DNA from 2 places in the Nonomuraea diastatica genome. Region 1 is predicted to be linked to the other one. Evidence: riboswitches for the same ligand, from Rfam matches in the RefSeq annotation. Region 1 holds a riboswitch; the other holds the start of a gene.

What was found. A riboswitch is a leader RNA that binds a small molecule or an ion and turns the genes downstream of it on or off. The one in region 1 is predicted to bind S-adenosylmethionine.
Region 2: linked by a shared signal. The riboswitch ahead of E1294_RS20600 (aminotransferase class V-fold PLP-dependent enzyme) and the one ahead of thrC (threonine synthase) in region 1 are both predicted to bind S-adenosylmethionine.

Annotation. Positions count from the first base shown of each region.
Region 1 is NZ_SMKP01000069.1:14,927-18,746, reverse strand. Features, by position in the region: gene E1294_RS23925 (alpha,alpha-trehalose-phosphate synthase (UDP-forming)) at 1-760, opposite strand, end outside; gene E1294_RS23920 (RNA polymerase sigma factor) at 939-1,493, shown strand; SAM riboswitch class I at 1,573-1,714, shown strand; gene thrC (threonine synthase) at 1,728-2,960, shown strand; gene E1294_RS23910 (MoaD/ThiS family protein) at 2,985-3,260, shown strand; gene E1294_RS23905 (cold-shock protein) at 3,502-3,702, shown strand.
Region 2 is NZ_SMKP01000056.1:14,324-18,143, forward strand. Features, by position in the region: gene E1294_RS20590 (NADH-quinone oxidoreductase subunit D) at 1-100, opposite strand, end outside; gene E1294_RS54140 (DoxX family protein) at 225-902, shown strand; gene E1294_RS20600 (aminotransferase class V-fold PLP-dependent enzyme) at 905-2,206, opposite strand; SAM riboswitch class IV at 2,251-2,366, opposite strand; gene E1294_RS20605 (TerC family protein) at 2,481-3,266, shown strand; gene E1294_RS20610 (cytochrome P450) at 3,266-3,820, shown strand, end outside.

The DNA of each region.
Region 1 (3,820 bases):
CGCCGTCCACGCCGAGGCTGTGCACGCCGATGCGGGTCGTCCTGCCGTCGTGGGTGACGCTGCGCCCGACGCGGTCGGCCTCGGCGCCCAGCAGCGCCTCGCAGCAGTCCATGAACGCCTGCGCCCACCTGTCGGTGAGGAACCCGGCGTGATCGGCCCCCAGAATGCCCTCCAGGACCTCGCGCGCCACCTCGTCGGGCAGCAGGGAGAAGTATTCCGGCGGTGCCCACGGCGTGTGGCTGAAGTGGGCGATGCGAAGGTCCGGTCGCTCGGCGCGGAGCATCGCCGGGGTCAGGGTCAGGTGGTAGTCCTGCACCATCACCCTGGCCTCGTGGCCGGCCTCCTCGGCCAGCGCCAGCGCGAACGCGCCGTTGTAGTCGCGGTAGGACTCCCACTCGCGCCCGAACTTGGTGCCGAAGAGAGGCGCGTTGGGGATGTCGTAGAGCAGGTGGTTGACGAACCACAGCGTGGAGTTGGCCACGGCGTTGTAGGCGCGGTGGAAGGTGGCGGGCGGGATGTCGAGCATGCGCAGCGGGCCGGTGTCGTAGCCGGCCTGGTCGATGCGGCCGCCGGGGGCCAGGTGCACGGCGCTGCGGTCACCGTCGGACAGCGCCGCGCAGACCCACAGGACGCCGTCCTTGGCCACGCCGGACAACCCCGACACCAGCCCCCCGCCGCCGCGCCGCAGGGTCAGCTCACCGTCGTCGGAGACGGTGAAGGAGACGGGGCCGCGGTTGGAGGCCACCAGGACGTTGTTCACCGCGCCCGCTCCGGCCGGGCGGGCCGCCCGCAGGGCGGTGAGCTGGTGTGAGACCTCAAGGAGACTCCTTCCGACTGGCGTGTCGGCGTAGACGGAACCACACTGATCATCGTGGGGATCGGCCCATCGGAAAAGGAAGGATGCCAACAAGGCTCCCTACGACCATAGGATCCCAGCTATGGCGCTTGATGAGCTAACCGAGGAACTCGCCCGCTCCGCCGCGGCCGGAGACCACCGTGCTCTTGGCGAACTGCTGCGGCGGATCGAGCCCGATGTGATGCGTCACTGCGCCCGCATCCTGCCCTACCACCAGGACGCCGAGGAGGCCTCCCAAGACACCCTGCTGGCGGTGGCGCGCAACATCGGGCGCTTCGAGGGACGGGCCAGGTTCAGCACCTGGCTGCACATCGTGACGGCCAACTGCGCGCGGACCACCTACCGGTCGCTCAAACGCCGGGCGGCCGAGCAGAGCTCGGACGAGCTGCCGATGCAGAAGCCCGACGTGCGGCGCGTCAGCGTGATCGCGGGCTCGCGGCTCGACCTGCTCGACGCCATGGAGGCGCTGGAGGCCGACAAGCCGGATCTGGCGCAGGCCCTGGTTCTGCGCGACATCGTCCAGCTCGACTACAACGAGGTGGCCGACCAGCTCGGCATCCCGCTCGGCACCGCGAAATCGCGCATCCACCAGGCGCGCAAATATGTTCAGGGTGTGCTGGGAGACGACTATCGCTGAGATCATCCGTCTCAGGATCTGAGACGGGAGGACGTTTCCGCCACGTGGGCGGGTAGAGTCCGTTGCAACAACTGAATATTGCTCATCCAGAGGGGTGGAGGGACCGGCCCTGCGAAGCCCCGGCAACCCTCCCGGCTTGTGACTCGCGACCTGGCGAGGCCGACCGGGACAAGGTGCCAATTCCGGTCTGAGGTCAAGGTGGCCGCAGACGAAGATGAGGGAAGGCCTCGCTTCATGTCGCTCGATTTCGGTCCCGCCGTCGGTCTGTCCTGCCGCGAGTGCGGCGCGCGTTACCCGCTCGGTCCGAGCTTCGCCTGTCAGGAGTGTTTCGGGCCGCTCGAAGCGGCCTACGAGTTCGGCGAAGTGACCCGCGTGGCCATCGAGTCGGGCCCCGCCAACATCTGGCGCTACCGCTCGCTGCTGCCCGTGCCGGTCGACGTCGCCGACAAGCCCAACATGAACCCCGGGTGGACCAAGCTGGTCAAGGCCGGCAACCTCGGACGGGCGCTCGGCATCAGATCTCTCCACGTCAAGGACGACTCGGGCAACCCCACCCACTCCTTCAAGGACCGCGTGGTCGCCATGGCCGTCGAGGCGGCCCGCAACTTCGGCTTCCACACGCTCTCCTGCTCCTCCACGGGCAACCTCGCGGGCGCGGTGACGGCCGCCGCGGCGCGGGCCGGGCTGGAGGCGTGCGTGTTCATCCCGGCCAACCTCGAAGAAGCCAAGATCGCCATGGCCCGGGTGTTCGGCGGCCGGCTGATCGGCATCGAGGGCACCTACGACGACGTCAACAGGTTCTGCTCCGAGCTGATCGGCGACCCGCTCGGTGACAAGTGGGGGTTCACCAACATCAACCTGCGGCCTTACTACGCCGAGGGCTCCAAGACGCTCGCGTACGAGATCGCCGAGCAGCTCGGGTGGCGGTTGCCCGAGCAGATCATCATCCCCATCGCCTCGGGCTCGCAGCTCACGAAGATCGACAAGGGCTTCAAGGAGCTGGTGGCGCTGGGGCTGGTCGAGGACACGCCCTACAAGATCTTCGGGGCGCAGGCGGCCGGGTGCTCACCGGTGTCGACCGCCTACAAGGCGGGGCACGACGTCGTGCAGCCGGTCCGGCCCGACACCATCGCCAAGTCGCTGGCCATCGGAAACCCCGCCGACGGGCCGTACGTGCTGGACATCGCGCGGCGGACCGGAGGGGGCGTCGAGGACGTCACGGATGCTGAGATCGTGGCCGCCATCAAGCTCCTGGCCTCGGCGGAGGGCATCTTCGCCGAGACCGCGGGCGGCGTGACCGTGGGCGTGCTGAAGAAGCTCACCGAGACCGGGCAACTCGACCCGGATGCCGAGACCGTGGTGCTGAACACCGGTGACGGCCTCAAGACGCTCGACGCGATCAGCGGCGACGCCAGACCCACGGCCGTGATCAAGCCCTCCCTCGACGCGTTCCGCGCGACTGTCTGAGAACCAGGAAAGGCGAGTTAAACCATGAGCGTTTCTGTGCGGATTCCCACCATTCTGCGCACCTACACCGGGGGCAACGCGGAGGTCAGTGGCGAGGGCGCGACTCTTCGTGACGTGCTGGCCACGCTGGACTCTGACTACCCGGGTATCGGCGCGAGAATTCTGGATGAATCGGGCAAGATTCGGCGTTTTGTCAACGTTTATGTGGGGGAAGAGGACGTCCGATTTGCCCAGGGGCTGGACACCCCGGCGCCGGACGGCACCCAGATCTCCATCATCCCCGCCGTCGCCGGCGGGTGAGTGCGGCAGATCACACTTCGGCGAGGGCGCCCCTTGTGGGCGCCTTCTTCTTTTCCCAACAATTCAACGTTGAACCGTCGATGAGAGGAAATGCGCAGTTTGCGGATTGACTCTGTTGCCAAACCCCGTGCCACAGGTATGGTCGAGGGCGATCGCCTGGCTGATTTTCTGTTAAGTCAGGCGATTACGGGTCTCGCGGAGGAATGGGCGAGGTCTGGGAGCCCAGTAAGAGGAGTCGGAAGTGGCGCAGGGCACCGTCAAGTGGTTCAACGCGGACAAGGGCTATGGCTTCATCGCGGTAGACGGTGGTAAGGATGTATTCGTCCATTACTCAGCGATCATGATGGACGGGTATCGCTCTCTCGAACAGGGACAGCGTGTCGAGTTCGAGATCACGCAAGGCCAGAAGGGGCCGCAGGCGGAGTCCGTCAGGACGGTCTGATTCACCGCACTGGTATGCACCGGCGGGTTCGCGCGGCAGCGCAGTCCGTGCGAACCGTCACCTTTCTTTCGTCGATCCTGGTACGGCGAGCCGTGCGCGCGAACCGCGGCCAGCGGTG
Region 2 (3,820 bases), on a different contig from region 1:
CCCCGTGGGTGGACGGGTGTTGCGGGCCGATGTTGAGGATCATGTCCTCGGTGGCCAGTTCTTTCGCGCCTGCACCGATTCCGACCACACGTTCCGTCATACGGCCATGCTGCCACCGTCGAGGGTGTCGATCCAGCGCAGGGTGGACGGTCAAAGCTTGGTATGAGAATGCATCCCGAAGTCGGACAAGGGGAGGGATATCTGGAACGGGGGGAGAAATCACCATGAAAAGAATATTGTTCGACGTCGCGGCCTTGATCGCGCGCGTGGTGACGGGCGTGATCTTCCTGGCACATGGATGGCAGAAGTGGCAGGGCGGCCTGGGCGCCACCGCGCAGGGCTTCAGGGAGTCGGGGATCCCGATGCCCGAGGTGGCCGCCGCCTACGCGACCGTCGTGGAGACCGTCGGCGGTATCTTCCTGATCCTCGGCCTGCTGGTCAGACCGGTGGCGGTGCTGCTGCTGGTCAACATGCTCGGCGCGATCTTCTTCATGCACTGGGGGCTCACCCCGATGACCGCCGACAACGGCTGGGAGCTGCCGGCCTCGCTGGGCACGCTGAGCCTGCTGTTCCTCGTGCTGGGCGGCGGCAGGTTCGGCCTGGACGGCATCTTCCGCTCGATGTCGCGCAGGCGTGCCGAACGCCGTGCGGCCGAGGCTGATCTCGCCGCTCACGCTCCTGCCGCGCGTGGAACGACCACGACCGGCGCCACGACCGGCGCGGCCGGGGAAAGGGCCGGCGGCCCGACGACGCCCGAGCCGACGCAGGAGGAACCGCCCCAGGTGCCCCGTCAGTCGAGCGCACCGAAGGACAGCAAGCTCAGTGACAAGGACATGCGGGACATCGACGCCCTGGTCGGCGACGAGCCGCCACCACACCACGGCGAACCGCCGAAAGGCTGACCTCAGCGGGAGGTGAGGTCGCGCAGCGCTCCGATCAGCCGGTCCACATGCTCCTGCGTGGTGCCGATGCCGATCGAGGCGCGCACCGCTGAGGCCGCGCCGTCCTCGCACCCGCCGCCGGCCTGCTCGTCACCGCCGCGCTCCACCAGGTGACGCACGAACGGGTGCGCGCAGAACTTGCCGTCGCGCACCCCGATGCCGTACTCGCCGGACAGCACCTCGGCCACCTCGCGGGCCGGGCGCCCGTCGACGGTGAACGACACGATGCCCACGCGCGGGTGATCCTCCCCCCACAGGGACAACTCGTGTACGCCTTCGATCGAGGCGAGACCGGCCCGCAGCCGGGCGATCAGCCGCTCCTCCTCGCGCACCAGCCGGGTCCACCCGGTGGCGGCGAGCGCGTCGCAGGCGGCGGCCAGCGCGATGGCGCCGAGCACGTTCGGCGTGCCCGCCTCGTGCCGCGGCTCCGGGTCGTCGTGCCACTCGACCGCGCCGGCCACCGACCGGACCGCGCCCCCGCCCTTCAGGTACGGCTCCGCCTCGGCCAGCCAGTCACGCCGCCCGATCAGCACGCCGGCACCGAAGGGCGCGTACAGCTTGTGCCCGGAGAAGGCCACGTAGTCGAGGTCGAGCGCGGTGAGGTTGAGCCGCCGGTGCGGTACGAGCTGCGCGGCGTCCACCAGGATCCTGGCCCCGTGCCGGTGCGCGATGTGGGCCAGCGCGGCGATGGGCCACAGCTCGCCGGTGACGTTGGAGGCGGCGGTGACCACGAGCAGCTTGGGCCCGTCGATCGCGGCCAGGGCGTCGTCGGCGGCGCGCACGGCCTCGCCGGGGAAGGCGGGCGGCGCCAGCCGTACGGACCGGGGCCAGGGGAGGAGGGAGGCGTGGTGCTCGGTGTCGAAGACCACGGTGGTCGTGCCCTCGGGCAGGCAGCGGGCGAGCAGGTTGGTGGCGTCGGTGGTGTTGCGGGTGAAGATCACGGCGTCGTCCGGGCGGGCGCCGGCGAACGCGCTGACCGTGTGCCGGGCCTGCTCGTAGCGGGCGGTGGTGAGCTGGGAGGCGTAGCCCGCGCCGCGGTGGACGCTGGAGTAGGCCGGGAGCGCGGCGGCGACTGCCGTGCTGACCGGCACGAGACAGGGGGCGCTGGCGGCGTAGTCGAGGTTGGCGTAGCTCACCAGCCTGCCACCCTTGACCGGCACCTTGAGGTCGGCGCCGAGCACGGCGGGGACGCGCCGTTCCTCGGTGGCGGCGGGGGCCTCGTCCGCTCGAACGTGAGCGGACTTGAAGATCGTCAGCGTGGACACGGCAATCCTCCTCGGGGTCGTCGGACCCCTGGAGCAGCCATCGGAGCCCGCGCTTGCCCGCCACACCTTGTGACGGACCAGGTCTTCACCCGGGGCACCCCGCCGCGGACGCGAGGGTTGCCGGCCAGCTAGCCGGGGCTTGTCGCTGGCACTCATGACCTACGTCAAGGACTATAACCCGTACCCGGGCATGGATCGCAAGCGGGTGAACTTATGGGGCATCTGAGTCGTTGCTACCGGGAGACCCGCCGTCACATGCCCTGGAGGTGCGTAAATGCTTGATTGGGTGGCCGACCCGCAAATCTGGATCGGCTTTTTCACCCTTGTCGCCCTGGAGATCGTGCTGGGGATCGACAACATCATTTTCATCTCCATCCTGGCGGGGAAGCTGCCCCCGGAGCAGCGTGACCGGGCCCGTGTGCTCGGCCTGGGCGTGGCGCTGATCACCCGCCTGCTCCTGCTGCTCGGGCTGTCGTGGGTGGTGCGGCTCACCGATCCGCTGTTCTCGGTCTTCGGCCACGACATCTCGGGACGCGATCTGATCTTGCTGCTCGGCGGCCTGTTCCTGCTGGCCAAGAGCGTCACGGAGATCGGCCACAGCATGGACGCGCCGCACGGCAAGGACGGCAAGAAGGCCGCGGCGGCCTCCTTCACGTCCGTGATCCTGCAGATCATGGTGCTCGACATCGTCTTCTCGCTCGACTCGGTGATCACGGCCGTCGGCATGGTCGACGAGCTCGGCGTGATGGTCGCGGCGGTCGTGGTGGCGGTGCTGGTGATGTTGTTCGCCTCCGGGCCGATCAGCAGGTTCGTCGACCGGCATCCGAGCATCAAGATGCTGGCGCTGGCGTTCCTCGTGCTGATCGGCGTGGTGCTCGTCGCCGAGGGCCTCGACCAGCACATCCCCAAGGGCTACATCTACTTCGCGATGGCGTTCTCGGTGATCGTGGAGCTGCTGAACATCCGCATGCGCGGCAGGCACGCCGGACAGCAGGCGATGGAGGAGGAGACGGAAGAGGCCACTCCCGCGACAGCGGATCCCGCTCCTAAGATGAAATGATGCGCTTTGATCCCTGGAATCCGGATTTCGTGGCTTACCCGTACCGCGTCTACGAAGAGCTGCGGCGCGAGGCTCCGATCAGCTACTTCGAACCGGCGCACCAGTGGCTGATCTCGCGTCACGCGGACGTCAACGCGCTGCTCAGAGACCGCCGCCTGGGCCGGTCCTACCTGCACGTGGCCACGCACGAGCAGTTCGGCAGGCCGCCGGAGCCGGAGTTCCAGGAGCCGTTCTGGCGGGTGATCAGGGCCGGCATGCTCGACGTGGAGCCGCCGGTGCACACGAGGCTGCGCCGGCTGGTCTCCAAGGCGTTCACGCCGCGCATGGTCGAGTCGCTGCGCCCACGGGTCCGCGCCATCGCCCAGGACCTGGTGGACACGTACGTGGCCAAGGGCGGCGGCGACCTGATCGCCGAGGTCGCCGAGCCGCTGCCGGTCACCGTGATCGCCGAGATGCTCGGCATCCCCGACCAGGACCGCCACCTGCTGCGCCCGTGGTCGGCCGACATCTGCGGCATGTACGAGCTCAACCCCGCCCCCGACGCCCAGCACACC